DNA from 2 places in the Metabacillus sp. 84 genome. Region 2 is predicted to be linked to the other one. Evidence: riboswitches for the same ligand, from Rfam matches in the RefSeq annotation. Region 2 holds a riboswitch; the other holds the start of a gene.
The links. Region 2 has a riboswitch for thiamine pyrophosphate ahead of thiT (energy-coupled thiamine transporter ThiT). Riboswitches for the same ligand answer to the same signal wherever they lie in the genome.

Region 1: linked by a shared signal. The riboswitch ahead of tenA (thiaminase II) and the one ahead of thiT (energy-coupled thiamine transporter ThiT) in region 2 are both predicted to bind thiamine pyrophosphate.

Annotation. Positions count from the first base shown of each region.
Region 1 covers NZ_JBNILN010000011.1:72,964-80,960, forward strand. Annotated here, with positions in the region: gene ACQCV8_RS16235 (GNAT family N-acetyltransferase) at 1-222, opposite strand, end outside; gene ACQCV8_RS16240 (PLP-dependent aminotransferase family protein) at 328-1,704, shown strand; gene ACQCV8_RS16245 (GNAT family N-acetyltransferase) at 1,762-2,553, opposite strand; gene ACQCV8_RS16250 (hypothetical protein) at 3,331-3,810, opposite strand; gene ACQCV8_RS16255 (hypothetical protein) at 3,952-4,305, shown strand; gene tenA (thiaminase II) at 4,434-5,132, opposite strand; TPP riboswitch at 5,209-5,311, opposite strand; gene ACQCV8_RS16265 (DUF3231 family protein) at 5,362-6,336, opposite strand; gene ACQCV8_RS16270 (hypothetical protein) at 6,443-6,634, opposite strand; gene ACQCV8_RS16275 (heavy metal translocating P-type ATPase) at 6,875-7,997, opposite strand, start outside.
Region 2 covers NZ_JBNILN010000001.1:5-8,001, reverse strand. Annotated here, with positions in the region: gene ACQCV8_RS00050 (hypothetical protein) at 1-318, shown strand, start outside; gene ACQCV8_RS00045 (DinB family protein) at 357-851, opposite strand; gene ACQCV8_RS00040 (AMP-binding protein) at 922-2,541, opposite strand; gene ACQCV8_RS00035 (DMT family transporter) at 2,663-3,595, shown strand; gene ACQCV8_RS00030 (N-acetyltransferase family protein) at 3,624-4,157, shown strand; gene ACQCV8_RS00025 (hypothetical protein) at 4,226-4,417, opposite strand; gene ACQCV8_RS00020 (processed acidic surface protein) at 4,577-5,758, shown strand; gene ACQCV8_RS00015 (class D sortase) at 5,770-6,399, shown strand; gene thiT (energy-coupled thiamine transporter ThiT) at 6,394-6,981, opposite strand; TPP riboswitch at 7,081-7,181, opposite strand; gene ACQCV8_RS00005 (MGMT family protein) at 7,401-7,712, shown strand.

The DNA.
Region 1 (7,997 bases), on a different contig from region 2:
GATGTATTTTCCATAATATAGAGTAATCATCGGCTGGAATCCAATATAGGCTACTGGCTCTAATCCGCTGTACATAAGCTTCACCCGATAATTTTCCTCCCGGGCTGCTAAAGCGACTAAATCAATAAACGTTATTTCATCCAAATGCGGCCGAAGCTGTTTAATGATTGGGTAACCCTTTATCCATTCAGACTCTCCGATAAGCTCTCCTACTCTCTCCATTTCTCATTCCTCCTTTATGATAAGATGAATATAACAAGAATCTGGAATGGCCGGGAGAGTCAGTTTTTTCATTTTCGGCAGGTCCAGAGATGGAGGGAGCTGTTTATGGAAACTCTATTTTTTCATCAAAATAAGCCCATGTTCATCCAAATTTATGATCATATTAAAAGGAATATTGCCAACGGCAGCCTGCACCCCGGGGCAAAGCTCCCTTCAAAGAGAAAACTGGCTCTTCTTCAAAATGTCAGTATTAATACAGTAGAGTCTGCATACACCCAGCTGGAGGCAGAGGGGTATGTTAAATCCATTCCCAGAAGAGGCTGGTTCGTGCTTGAGTTTGAACCCGGAGTCATTTGCTTTGAAGAAAAACCGGCACCTGCTGATTCTGAACCTGAGACCGTGATAAATGGAAACGTCATTGATTTCAGCCAGACAGTGGATCCTGCAAAATTCCCCTACGCCCAATGGAAAAAGTGTTCAGCGGAGGCTCTTGACCATGAGGAGCTTTACCATACAGGCCATCCCTTTGGCGAAGCTGCATTCAGGAGGGAAATAGCCCGCTATCTGCACCAGACGAGAGGGGTAAGATGCCGTTCAAATCAAGTCATAGTAGGATGCGGCACACAAATGCTTCTCGGAAAAATTTCACGCATGCTAAAGGATAGCTGCATTGCAGTAGAAGACCCCGGTTACCACCGGACACGGCAGACGCTAAGTAATCACCGGATCGAACCGATCGCTCTTGATGAAAGCGGCATTCAAGCAGAGGCTTTGGCAAAAACCCCGGCATCTGCTGTGTATGTAACTCCTTCCCATCAATTCCCGCTGGGCACAGTAATGCCTGTACAGCGAAGAATGGAACTTCTAAACTGGTCTGCACTGCGAAGCAATGCATGGATTATAGAGGATGATTATGACGGAGAATTCAGGTATGAAGGAAAACCGATTCCCTCTTTACATAGCTTAAGCGAAAACGGGGATGTTCTATACTTAGGCACTTTTTCAAAAACCTTCATCCCTTCCCTGCGTATTAGCTACGCGGTTCTTCCCCTAAAACTGCTGGAGTCGGGACAGGAGGAGCTTATGACGGAAAAGCAAACGGTATCCAGGTTTCATCAGCACGCCCTTTCTATTTTTATGGCAAACGGATGGTGGGAGCAGCATTTAAACAGAATGAGAACCCATTACCGGAAAAAGCATTCGCTGCTGCTGAAGCACGTAAACGAGGTTTTCAAAGGAGATGTCCGATTCATTGGGGAAAAATCAGGCACCCATTTTCTGCTTGAAGTCATGAATGGGATGAGCGAAGCAGAACTGATTGCCTCTGCTTCGCAACACGGGGTCAAAGTCTACCCGACCTCCCCCTATTACATCCATTCACAGCCGGATCGCCCGCTGATTTTCCTTGGATTTGGAGGGGTGACAGAGGAGGAGATTAAAACTGGGATGCTGTTATTGAGAAAAGCGTGGTTTGACAAATAAACAGTATTCCCCGATTGTTCATACAGCCGGCTTTCGCCCTTTATGGCAACAGCCGGTTCATGAACAATTATACATGGTCCACTTGCCTATATCCTTGAATCCAATCCGCTTATAAATTTTCCCTGCTTCAGGATTATCGTAAAACAAGCAAAGTTCCCGGCCTTCCTCAAGCACTTCTTTGCAAAGCTTTAGCATGCACCGGGTCGCATAGCCTTTCCGCTTATGTTCGTTCAAGGTGCAAACTCCGACAATCATGGCTGACAGTGTATTTTCAGCCGCAGTAGAAGCCGCGCTCACCATCAATCCATTTTCCTCCACATAGCACGTTCTGGAAACACCCTTTTCCATATTTCTGCGCCGGCTTTCTGCATTATCACTTCCTGAAGTAAATTCATCGATTTGTCTGTACAAATCAATTATTCTTTCCGCATCCTCGAGTACAGCCCTTTTCACCGCTACATAGGATTCCCTTTCAGCAATTTGCTCAAGCTTATCGCATTTCGCATAATACAGCACCCGCTTCTGAATGGTCCGATCTAGAAATGGTTCTAGCTTTCGTGTTACCTCTTCAAGACCTGAAAGCATTCTCCATTCCGGATCGCCTTTCATGATTTCTGCAAAGCCTTCCGCATCAAAATCGCCATCCGCATAAGGAATATAGTTGATTTCGTATTTTAAGAGCACTCCTCTCAATGTTCCCTTGTCATCAAAATCACCCCAGATTTTCTGAAAAGGTTCACTGTAGCCGAATGCTTCAATATCTCCTATAAAAAAAAGATTTTCAGCAGGCTTTTTCGCTACAAAAGCATAGCACTGCTCATGATCCTCTGCCGTCAGCTGTCTGATCATCCCTTGCCCTCCCTAAGCTTTAATTTGCTGCCCTCCTATCAATGTTCGATTTTCCGTCATAGGCCGCCCCAGAAGCAGCCCAAATTCGATATGTATCCTGTATTCTGATCATCCTGTTTGCTCACTTATCCGTTTTTTTATGCCTGCTGCCAATCCCGTTCACATCTAATATCCGTTGGCATCCAAACTTATGTGATTCTTATTATATGGATTATCCTCTCCCTTTTCACTACTATTTCAAAATTTCTGTCATATGTTTTATGGAATCTGGCTTAAAAGGGGATATGAGCATGCAGTATTCTAATCAACAGGAGTATCAGCGGCAAATGAGGCAGAATGCGCTGATTGCAAAAGATATTGCTAAAGCGTTAGTTGAGAGTACAGTGCCATAAATTGCTATGAGGTTTTGGCAAAACAAGCCCCTGATCAGGCTCAAAAGATCAGATTCTGGAAATACGGAATGATGAGAAAAGACATTACGAATTTTCGCAAATTTATGTTTCGTTGACAGGAAGGCAGCATAAGCCGAAACAACTGGAAGGATGTCCGCCGGCATACGGAGAAGGTTTATATGCTGCATTCAAGGATGAACCGGAAACAGGTGATTTTGATTTTGACCTGTCCGATAAGTCCACAAATGCCTATATGAAACGTATTTTCAGAAGAGCGGCAGCCGATGAACAAAACCATTCTGTTTGGTTCCTCTATTATTTAACAAAGCTATAAGCCAATAGCCGCCAGAAGGCGGTTTTTTAATTGTGATTTTAACAGCCTATCTTAATCAATAGGGTCGCACTTTCTTCCATGCCGCAGCACTTCATAGATTGCCATCCCGTCACTTGGATGGTCATCAGAATAACGGACAGGCAGCAGGGCAAATATGACATAGTAGCTGGAAAAATAGGCGAATTGGTAGAAAAACAAATGAGGCTCCACCACTCCTTGTACAATTAGAAAATTCACCAGCAGTATTGAAAGCAGATTAAAAAGCGCTCCCCCGCCGTATACGAGGGCGTGGGTTGCCCGGTTGTCATATCTCAGTCCTTCATACTGGCAAAAAGAGTCTAAAAAGTAAAGACGTTTGACCGTCAGATTTTTAAACGAAAAAAGCGTCTTGCCTCTCCCAATCGTAAATGTTCCTTTTCCGCCGAATACCAGCGCCATCACCGTATGTCCAAGCTGGTGAACGAAGGATGCAATCGGCAACACAATGCATAAGGACCAAAGCAGTGTTAAAACGTCTTTCAACTCGAACATGAATGTTACCTCCTTATTGTGAATCTAAGCTGTAATGGCTATTTCCCCATTTTTCATACCTTAAACAAAATGACAGGAGAGCATTGTTACGGTATGATAAAGAGGCTCCACCAAAATTCCAAAACAAGGAGGAAATGACTCATGCGCTTTGACGATCAGCCACCAGCGATAAACGAGAATGTAAACGTTTTTACAGACATCCCTGAAGACGGTACCGTTATTGGAACAGCTACCCAGGATGAACTGCAGATGGCCCAGGACTTGGAGTGCAGGCACCTAGCCCATATGCGTCTTATGGATTCGAATATTCAGATTCAAGGAGCATCCTATAAGGATCTCATGCAGGAATATCTGGAATTCGAAACAAAATCCGCTGAGTTTTGGAAAAGCATTTATAAAAGACTGGATGTTCCATGGGAATGGATTCTCCGCATAGACTTAGCCCACGCTTATATTTACGTAATCAACCCGTTTGACGATGATGAAGTAAATTAAAAAGAGGGCCTGCCCCCGCAACAGGGCAGGCCCTTTCTTTGGGCTGCTTTTTTTCTCCTGAGTGGCCTGAGGCCAGAAGCATATACTGGTCAGTTCCAGCCAGACAAACCATCCCGCCAGATGCTTTTTCAGCAGGTCTCCTCCTTTACGCCGATGGCAGAAGCGTCGGGCCATTGCTCCATATTGTATGCCATTTCCCAAAAAGCCAGTTCATACTTGCAGCTGATAGTAAAATGATGAAGCATTTTCTCTTTTTCTTTTTCGGATGCTGCAAGCGCCAATTCATCCAGCCGGTCAAGCTGCTCGTTTACTAATTCTTTAAACCACTCTCCCCCATATGCTGCAATCCATTCCTGATAGATCGGCTCTTCCGGTCTGCATTCTTTTAATTTTTCTCCAATTTCGTAATAAATCCAGTAGCACGGTAATATGCAGGCGATGATTTCACCGAGGCCCCCGTTTATAGCAGAACGATACATATGGGAGGTGTAGGCATAGGCGGTTGGGGACGGTTCAAAAGCGAGCTTTTCCTCCTCAGATATGTCTAACAGCGCTGAGAACTTTTCGTGGAGGGACAGTTCTGCTTCATACGTTCCTTGAGCATGAAATGCCATCCTGGCCGTTACATGAAGATCATCGGCTTTGCTGCCTGCAAGCGCCTGTACTCTTGCAAAGTGGGACAGATAATACGCATCCTGTTTTACATAATAACGAAAATTTTCTAATGGAAGGGTGCCGTCACCGATTCCTTTGACAAAAGGGTGCCTGAAGTTTGCTTCCCAAATTGATTTTGTTTTTTCTCTTAGATGCTGTGTAAATGATTTCATTGAACCGTTCCCCCTATTGCTGCTGAGTAAAAATAAAAAAACCGCTCTCAGCGGATAAGAGCGGGAAAGATTAGAATAAGCCAATCTCCCGCTTCCCTCCGCTGGAATTAACCAGATCAGGTTCAAAGGGTCCCGGGTCATTCCGGTCTCAGCCTCAACAGGCTCCCCTAGCGGCAATGCGGTATTTTATTTTCCATTTTTATCATACCATGTTCAGGAGAAACTTCAACTATCGTTTGGTAACCGCTTCCGGAATCTCTTCCATCCATTGATGTTCAATCATCATTCTTCCGCCTTGCTTGGCGAAGGAATAAATATCTCTGGCGGCCAGTGCCATTTTAAGAGGAAGATCCGGTCTAAGGCTATATGTCGTTCCCAGGGCGTTGCTTGTCAGTCCCAGGCTGCTGAAAAGGTTGACGAGGTACATAATAAGCTTGTCGGAGAAGGGTGCGGTTTTCGTCTCGGTAATCACTGCTCCCGGCAAAGCCGATACAGGGATCCCGCTGTGCTCCATTAATTTTCCGAACGATACATACAAATCAAATGCGAGCTTTTCTCCTTTTTTCAAATAGTTCCTGACTTCAGAATGAGTTACAACCTTGGCAAAGCCTTTCATCATCTGGGTGCCAAAATTATTATTTTCAACAATATGGTAAATAATCGCAAGCTCTATCGCGTTCAAGTTTCTCTTTTTAAAGTGAAAGCCGGATAAATAGCTGTCGGTTACGACAAATTTAGGATGATCAGGCATCTGTATAACAGGTGGAATGGACCCATTCCCTACTTGCAGAAGACAATTCGTACACATCCCGAATACTTTATTGGAATGAGCAGATGTTCTTGAAAAAAAATCATGGATATCGTTTCTATAGACCATTGAGAGGTGCACAGCGTTGAGTCCGATTCCGAGCTTCATGATCATACGCAAAAATCGGATATAAAAATACTGATCGAACAGCCTGTCTGCGTTCCTGTTTACATCGGTTTCGTTAAATCCCTCTGGAACTGCTGCCCCTGCTTGTTCTAAAAGCTGAGCGATTTCTTTTACGAATTTCGACTCTTCCTGATACGCGTACTGCAGAATGGAGGTGATGTCCTTTTGGGTTGTGACATCCGAAGCATGTTCTAAAATTCGGAGAAGCATCGTTTTTTTCTGGTACGTAGACCAGAGGTTACCTAATTCAGAAGAAGACATTGGTTTCATGCAGCAGGCCTCATTTCAGTAAAAATAGATACCGTTATTTTTCCATTAAGAGGCGTTTTTATGTTAAGAAATTAAAAAAGGTGGCCTTAGAATAGACCACCGGAGTTTATCTTTTTTTATTTTTCAGCGCTTTTGTAACAAGGTTTATGGCTTTTTTGGTTTGATCGGGATTTTTCTTGGCGTAATCCACGGCCTTTTTCAGAATGGATGTTTTGTTATTCATGATCTTCACCTTCTTTACCGTCAGTATACCATATTTCAGCAGGGCTGCATTTCCTTCTGCTTCAGCAATCTTCAAGCCAAGTTCTTTTCATCGGGTGGGGCCCATTGATTACAGTTGCATTATATTCACATAGTCATTCAGCTCTGCAAAGAATGCTTAAGGCTCTTCATCATGATGAATCCGGCACCCGTCTTATGTTCTTCGGCCGAGCCCTTCTTCTTTTCACCCGCCTGGCTGAATGTTCACCCCTCAAAAAGAAGAGCCTGCCTATGAGTAAAAGGCAAGCTCTTTTGTTAATGGTCCTATCCTTCCAGCCTAACGATCTTTGACCCTCAGCAGCCTCAATCCATTCAATGTGACAATCAAAGTAGCTCCCATGTCAGCAAAAATGGCAATCCATAACGTCAGCCAGCCTGGTACAACGAGAAACAGGGCGGCCAGTTTAATTCCCAGAGCGAAGATTATATTTTGTTTGATAATGCGCAATGCTTTTCTGCTCAAGCTGATTGTGAAAGGGAGCTTTTTCAAATCATCACTCATGAGAGCCACATCGGCGGTTTCAAGAGCGGTGTCCGTGCCGGCGCCCCCCATTGCGATTCCAATTGTGGAAGCAGCTAATGCGGGAGCATCGTTTACTCCATCTCCGACCATTGCGACACGTCCGGCTTTTTTTCTCATATCTTTTATAAGCTCCAGTTTGCCCTCTGGCATCAGTTCCGAACGGATTTCGTCTATACCCAATTCAGTTCCGACCGCTTCTGCTGTTATTCGGTTATCGCCGGTGAGCATAACCGTTTTTTCGATGCCAAGCTCCTTTAGTTTTTTCACTGCCTCCACACTGGTCTCCCTTACCTGATCGGCAATGGCTGAAATGGCGAGGATCTTTTCCTTCGTGCCAAACAGGATGACCGTGTTTCCCTTCCGCTGGAGAGCTTCAATCTGTTCTTTTATACCGGCGGCGTGAAAGCCGCTGGACCAGGTGCTAAAGAAAGAAGGACTTGCGGCGGCGTACTCTTTTCCTTCAATCGTTCCTTTGATTCCTTTACCCGTTATGGAAATAAAGTCATGCACGTTAATTTTTTCGAACATAACTCTGTCAAGGTCCGCTTTTTTCAAAATGGCGGCAGAAAGAGGATGGCGGGACTTATGTTCTAATGCAGCGAAATGAGCAAAATTCACTTCAGCGTTTCCAAATGCCTCAAAATGGACAACTTCCGGTTTACCGGCTGTTAAAGTCCCGGTTTTATCAAAAGCAATTGCTTTAAGGGAACCCATTTCTTCCAAATAGACGCCGCCTTTTATGAGTACGCCGTTTTTTGCTGCGTTTCCGATGGCCGTTACAATGGCAACAGGAGTAGACACTACCAGTGCGCAAGGACAGCCGACCACCAGGACAGCGAGACCCTGGTAGACCCATGTGTTCCAGTCAGCACCGCCG
Region 2 (7,997 bases):
GGATTAGGGCTTGCACTGTTTATGTTTTATGAATTTTTTGGAGAAGAATTGATCACTGCAGCAGGATTTAAGTCGCCATTGCAGGAAGAGGTCCTCGCTGACCATGAAGTAACAAAAGATGAGGCGCTCCTGCTTGTTGTGGATTCTCTTGAGCGCGGGGGAAAAGAAGAAGCGGGTGCTGAGTTTTTGCTGGAGACGGCTGAGGAGTATATTTGCCGTGCCTCTTGGATAGAAGGGGGAAATACTGCCTCCGGCGAACAGGAACTTTCTTATTCGGTAAACAGGACAACCGGTGACGTTAAACTGATTAAGCAATGAAAAGCAGCCGGATCCAAAGGGATGGCTGCTTTTACCATTTAGGCACTTATGCTTTCTTTAACTTCCTGAATTTGCAGCAGATGGCGTTTTTCGTGGTACCCTACAAATTCAATCCACTGCTTTACAGAAAGCTCACCGAGTACTGGATGCTTTAATGCTCTTTTTGTCAGATCAAAATCTTCCTTCAGAAGCTCTGTAAACTGAGTCAAATCACGTCTTGCTTCCTCGAGGGCGGTTATGGTTTCAACACGGTCAATGGGTGCAGACCTTGGAGCCACATAATCTGGAGCAGGTACTTTACGCGACCGATCGGTTACAATCTCGAGCTGCTTTTCCTCAACGACTTTTTCTTCAGCGTCAGGAATGGATTCTTTCAGGTTTTTCAATACGATATTTTCCATTTTTTGAAGATGATCAACCACTTGTCCAATGCTCCATTGATCTGATGCTGGCTTTTCATTGAATTGTTCATCTGTAACCGCATTTAAAGTGTTGAGCAATTCTTCTCGTACTTTCTGCATATGTTCAAACATGGCGGATTCCTCCTCTTTTTCCCCTTCATCATATCAAACCTGAAATAGGAAGTCGCTTTCCGAAACTCACCTAAACTTTTTCTTTAATCCAGACCAATGCCTGCTCACGCAGCTTGAACTTTTGAATTTTTCCTGAGGCTGTCATAGGGTATTCGTTCATAAAAAAACAGTACTCCGGAATTTTATAAAAAGCGATCTTGCCTTGGCAATACGTTCGGATCTCATCTGCAGATAAAGAGGCTCCGCTTCTTAAACGAATACAGGCAGCGGTCCTTTCTCCGTATTTTTTATCAGGAACCCCAATGACCTGTACATCTATAATGTCAGGGTGCTTATATAAAAATTCTTCAATCTCACGCGGGTAAATGTTCTCTCCGCCTCTGATGATCATATCTTTCAGCCTGCCGGTAATTTTGATATAACCTTCCTCATCCATCGTTGCCAGGTCGCCCGTATGAAGCCAGCCCTCTCCATCAATCGCATCATTTGTGGCATCGGGCATGTTATAGTAGCCCTTCATTACCAAATATCCTCTCGTACAAAGTTCTCCTTGCTCAAAAAGCGGCGATTCCTCCCCTGTTACCGGATTAATGATCTTCACTTCTACATGGGGATGGGGCCTGCCGACTGTTTCAACTTTGCGTTCGATTGAATCAGTAACTGTTGTTTGGGTAATCACTGGTGAAGATTCGGTTTGCCCATAGCAGATTGTAATTTCCTTCATGCCCATTTGATCTATCACTTTTTTCATCACTTCGACCGGGCAGGGGGAGCCTTCCATAATCCCGGTCCGGAGGGAGGACAAATCATAGGAAGGAAATGAATCCAGCGAAAGCTCGGAAATAAACATTGTTGGAACTCCCTGCAGGCCGGTGCAGCGTTCCCTTTCCACGGTTTCAAGGACTAAATCCGGACTGAATTCCACAATTGGAACCATCGCCGCTCCCACAGTGACGGCAGCCATTGTACTAAGCACACAACCGAAGCAATGGAAGAAGGGAACCGGTATACAAAGACGATCCTGACTGGTGAGATTCATGGCGCTTGCAACGAGGTATGCATTGTTTACTATATTGTGATGGGTAAGCATGACCCCTTTCGGAAATCCTGTCGTTCCAGAGGTATACTGCATATTAATGACGTCGTGCTGATTAAGATCCTTTTCTCTCATTTCCAGCTCTTCATCAGATACGCCGGCGGCCTGCATTAAAAATTCATTCCATCCGGACATTCCTTCAGGGCCGGGTCCGCTGCCTATGTAAATGACATGTTTAAGCTTAGTGAGTGGATGGCCGGGGGTACTCATTATAGATTGCAGCATATCGGTATAGGAGGTCCCTTTGAAGCCATCAATAAGGAAGAGGGCTTTTGAATCCGATTGCTTCATCAAGTATTCAAGTTCGTGCTCTTGGTAGCTCGTATTCACCGTGACGAGTACAGCACCCATTCTTGCAGTGGCAAATTGCAGGAGGAGCCATTCTGGGACATTTGTTGCCCATACAGCGACGTGATCTCCCTTTTTAATCCCAAGGCCCATAAGAGCTTTTGCAATTTTTGCTGTTTCCCCGTAAAATTCCTGGTAGGTATAGCGGACCTCCTCTTTTGAATACACAATCGCATCACAGTCTTTATACTCTCTAACCGTTTCAGAAAACATTTCTCCGATCGTCAGTTGCTTTAATGGTTTCATAGGACCTCCTTTTATTAAAAGATGACGCTTTCATTATACAATATTAACAGAATATTTTAAAAACTATCTTTCTACAATTCTCGCCCTTTTCAGGATAGGTAATAGGAGGAAGACGACCAGCATGAATAAGCATAAGACCTATTCATATATCGCTCTACTTATTGGAGTGGTTTCGGTATCGGCATCTGCGGTTATGGTTAAATTAACGACTACACCGCCGCCGGTTACGGCATTCTATCGGATGCTGTTTTCGGTTCTGCTTATGCTTCCGTTTTTTTTATTTACTAGAGGAGCAGGTTTGCGTACCATGACAAGAAAAGATTGGCTGTATATTTCACTTGCTGGAGTTTTTCTGGCCTTCCACTTTATTTTGTGGTTTGAGTCCTTGGCGCTGACCTCTGTTGCAAGCTCAGTTGTCCTTGTAACACTGCAGCCGCTGTTTGCTTTTGCAGGAACTTACTTCCTATTTGGGGAAAGGGTTTCGCGGCAAGCGGTTTTGAGTGCTGCTTTGGCAATTGGGGGAAGTGCGATTATAAGCTGGGGGGATTTCCAAATCAGCGGATGGGCGTTGGCCGGTGATATATTGGCTTTGGCCGCCTGCTTTATGGTGACGGCTTATTTGCTAGTTGGCCAGGATGTAAGGAAGCGCCATACACTAATTTTGTATACAACGCTTGTTTATGGAATAAGCGCCGCCGCTTTGCTCGTCTATTGCCTGCTTTTTTCCTACAATCTTAATCCGGGGAATGGGGAAAATCTGTTGATGCTTCTAATGCTTGCAGTGTTTCCGAATTTGCTTGGTCATTCCCTGTTTAATTGGGCCCTGAAGTGGACCAGTACGAATACAATTTCGATGGCTATTCTTTTTGAGCCTGCAGGAGCGATCATCCTGGCTTATTTTATTCTGAATGAAAATATTTTTTGGACTCAGGCAGCCGGGAGTATAGTGATCATCACCGGAATTATTCTTTTTATTGCCGGAGATGTAAGAATAAAAACTTCTCACTCAAGCAATATGGATGAATCAGGAAAGAAATCGGGTATAGAAAAGTAAAGAATTTGATTAATCAGGGGGAAGTCATGTGTTTAAGATCAGAAAAGCAGCCGAGGAAGATATTAAAGCGATTGCGAAAGTTCATGTTGACAGCTGGCGGTCCACTTATAGGGAAATTGTAGACTCTGACTATCTTCGTTCACTTACATATGAAGAAAAAGAGAAACAATGGGCTCAGGCTGATTTAAACCAGCTGATTCTAGCGGAGGACGAAGATGGCCGGATTGTCGGATTTTCGAGCTACGGAAAAGAGCGTTCTGAAAAACACGGGTTTGACAGTGAGATTTACGCAATATATCTTTACGAGGAGGTTCAGCGCAAAGGAATCGGCAGTGCTCTGCTGTTAAACTCAATTGACGATCTCATTCAAATGGGGCATCAGTCAGTGCTGGTGTGGGTGATTAGCGATAATCCGGCAAGGGGTTTCTATGAATCCTATTTTCCTGAATTGATTGCAGAAGAAACATTTTCAATAGGTAAGAAAGAACATGTTGAATATGCTTTTGGCTGGAAAGATATCGAACGCCTTAAATCCATGCTTCTGCAGGGAAAACGCTCATAAAAAAGGGACCTGCTCCGGCAGGGCCCTTTTCAATTGGATAGAATAAAGGGCTTCAGCTGATAGAAGGATTAATTTAACTGCTGATGAAAAAGATTTGCAAGAATCGCAAACAGGAATGCAAGCGGAACATTAAATACTAATGCCCAACCAAAAACGGGACCTTCCTCGTTGCCTAAACGAATGGCCTCTTTATAACTGTATAAAAAATGAAAAATCGATAATATAAAACTTCCAAGCATAAAATAAAAGGTTAAGCTCATCCGAACGTCCCCCCCGCTGATTTTTTCTTCTGCTCTATTAGATTCATTCCTAAGATTAAATAGAACGCAAAAAGTAATTTTAAAAATATTACACTATACATGACAAATTTTTCGGACTATAATCAATTTATTACAAATAGATTACAGGGGGATACTGCGGTGAAAAAATATTTCGCGGCATGTTTTGTTCTGCTTCAGCTTTTTGCAGCGCATACGGCAATGGCTGCAGATAAAGTTGATGCAGGAAGCGAAAGGTTTCAAGCGTATTTAGAGAGAGTGGAGTTGTCCCAGGAGGGTTTGGAGCTGTATCTGGAAGATTATGAAGGCTTAAGCCTTTCTGATTTTGAGAATGCAGAAGAATTGGAAAGCTATTTGGGTGCAAGAATAGATGTTCAAAAAAGTCTCTCTGATATATTGGCAGAGATGGGGCTTACTATAGAAAAAGCGACAAATCTTCTCGTTGAAAACGGAGACTTATTTGAAGAGGAAACGATTACTGATACGTTCCTGTTTGAAAATTTATTGATAGATTCTCTCTATATAGCTGGAGAATTTCCTGTTGAAATTAACGATGAATCATTGCAGGAACTATGGGAAAGCTACTGGTTTGAATCCCGTAAAGAATTTGATGATTATTTAATAGAACAGGATATCCGCATCGAAGATTATGCTTCTATTGAAGAACTTGATGAAGCAATCTATAACTCTATGCCAGAATTTGAAACTGGCTTTGAAGAGGCCTTTAATGAGCTTAGTCTGACTGAGGAAGAGGATGAACGCCTGGGAGCTCATTTTGAGAAATTATACGAAAACAATCCGAACCTCGACATTGAATTAGTAGAGCTTGCTGATCGCATGCTGGCAATAGGCGAATTCGAAAGCGTTGATGAAATAACGGAAGATCAGCTCCGTGAAATGATCTCAATCTATGGGGAAATGATGGACCTGCTTGAATTGCAGGCGAAGTACTATCTTGTAAAAGATGGCATCCAAAAAGAATTGGCTCTGGAAATGATGATGAACCTGGAAGATGTTGACGGGTCGGATCTATTAGTGGAACTATACGATAAAGAGAATCGCCTCATTCTTGATTTGCTGCTGACAGCAGAAATGATTGGATCTGATTTAATAGCTGAAACGGGCCAGGACATAAAAGAAACGGCTCAAACGGTAGCAGACGCCAAAAATAATCCTGCTAAAGCTGGCCCGGCGGTTTCTACAGTTAAAGGCGCTAAAATGCCGGAAACTGCCACTCCTTCAGCTAACTGGCTGATTGCCGGACTTTTAATGGCTGCTGCGGGAATCTTTGCAGTCAGAAAGCTGCGTCCAGCAAACCGATGAAATTAAGGATATTGTTAAAGAAGAAGCGGTGGCTTCTTCTTTTTACTGCCGCAGGTATTTTAATCGCCTCAGGACTGTTTATCTCGGGATCCAATGCGTTTAAACTGGCAAAAGCTTTTTTCTTTTATGAACAGCAAAAAACAGAATACAACATCGTTAGAGCGGAGCCGGCTCAAGCGGAAGAAAAAGAAAAAGTGAAGAATCAGTTATATGAAAAAAGGCCGAAAATTGGCGAAAAAATGGGTGAATTGACGATTCCCAAGCTGCATGCCGTTTTGCCAATCTATCATGGTACCGATGAAGACGAGCTCGAAAAGGGAGTAGGGCATTTTGCGCAATCTGTACTGCCGGGTGAAAAAGATAATACCGTATTATCGGGTCACCGCGATACGGTCTTCAGGGAGCTGGGCAAAGTGGGTGAAGGAGATTTGCTCATTATAGAAACAAGTGCAGGGAAATTCACTTACAAAGTGCGGAGAGTCCGGATTGTTGATGAAGATGATCGGACGGTTATTGTGCCGAAGCCCAGAGCAACGTTAACCGTTTCAACCTGCTATCCTTTCAATTTTATCGGTTCTGCCCCGGAAAGATATGTGCTGATCGCAAATCTTGTAGACAAAGAAAATCCGCGAGCCTTATAGGCTGGCGGATTTTTTATCGGAAGGTTTGATCAGACTGGGTGAATTTTGAACAATGAGCCATACAGATAGACCGCCCAAAATCCAGGAAGGGACCATCCAGGAAGCTGAATATCCGATTGAATACCACATAACTGGAACTCCTTCAGGCGCGAGGGAGCCGAAAAAGAAAACTCCTGAAATGATATGTGAGACTGCCCGAAGAACAGAACCAAACAATGCTGCAGCCATTACGGCAATTAAATTATTCCATTTGCCATTTTTGAGGGAATTGTGCACCCACCCGGCAAAAAGTCCGCTCATTCCTACCAGCATAAACGGCAGGGGATAGTCCAGAATGACCTGGACAGGGTGAACGTAATAGAGTGTGCTCAAAACAGGCTGGAGAATTCCTGTCAGCAAGCCTGTCAAAAGCCCGCCTTTTAATCCCCATCTAAAAGACATTAAAAATACCGGAATCATTCCCAGTGAGAGGGATCCCCCTTGAGGCATCTTGATAAAAAAGCCCGATAAAAGGTCAAGGATTAAAGCTGCAGCGGTTAATACCGCGGCTTCTGTCATAAATAACAATTTTTCATTTCTCATTCTTTTCTCTCCTTATAAGGGCACCGACCAAAAGGAGAATATAAAAAAAGCAATGCGGGGAATGCTCACTTGTTTCCACGCACTGCTTTAATCACTTAATAAACGATCAAGCCACATCCCTACGCAAGCATTATCCAACAGGTTCAAAGGGTCTAGAACAGAACGTTCATTCTCAGCCAAAGGCTCCCCTTGTGGTCGTATACCGAAATATTTAATTATTTTCAATATACACTAAATAAGCCTATTCGACAATACTTTACAAGAACTTTTCATTCTCTTGTTCTTATTAAAATTGAATTTGATAAGATAATGGGGAATAACAAAGGCTGGTTCCAGAACAATTGCTGTAAAAGAGGATGGAATTTAAACAGTTCCTTCGATAAATCTTGAACTGGAATCGGGACAAAAGGAGAATGATCATGGAGCCGTTTACTGAAAAAGTTATCGGGATTATTAAAAGCATTCCTGCAGGAAAGGTTATGACATATGGTCAAATTGCTTATGCTGCCGGAAGTCCGCGCGGGGCAAGACAGGTGGTTAGAATTTTGCATTCGATGAGTAAAAAATACAATCTTCCATGGCACAGGGTTGTTAACTATAAAGGAGAACTATCTATTAAGGATAAAGAAACACTTCAGCATCAAAAAACGGCATTAGTTATAGAAGGAATCCGGATAAGCAGGAACAACATCATTTCGCTTAAAGATTATCAGCATCAAACTTTCACTTAAATCCTGTGAAAAACTATTGTGCTAATCAAGATATAGTGATATATTAATATTCGTCGCTGAAGCAGGCGAAACACTTTTTACTGCTTTTAAAAAAGATGTTGACTCCAAAAGGGCGGCATGTTATATTATTTAAGCCGCTAATTGAAGCGGGGTAAAAAATGATCTTTGAAAACTAAACAAATCGAAGTGCCAACGTTAATTCTAAAGTTTTAAACAAGAGCTAGTCAAACTACTTTTTGGAGAGTTTGATCCTGGCTCAGGACGAACGCTGGCGGCGTGCCTAAT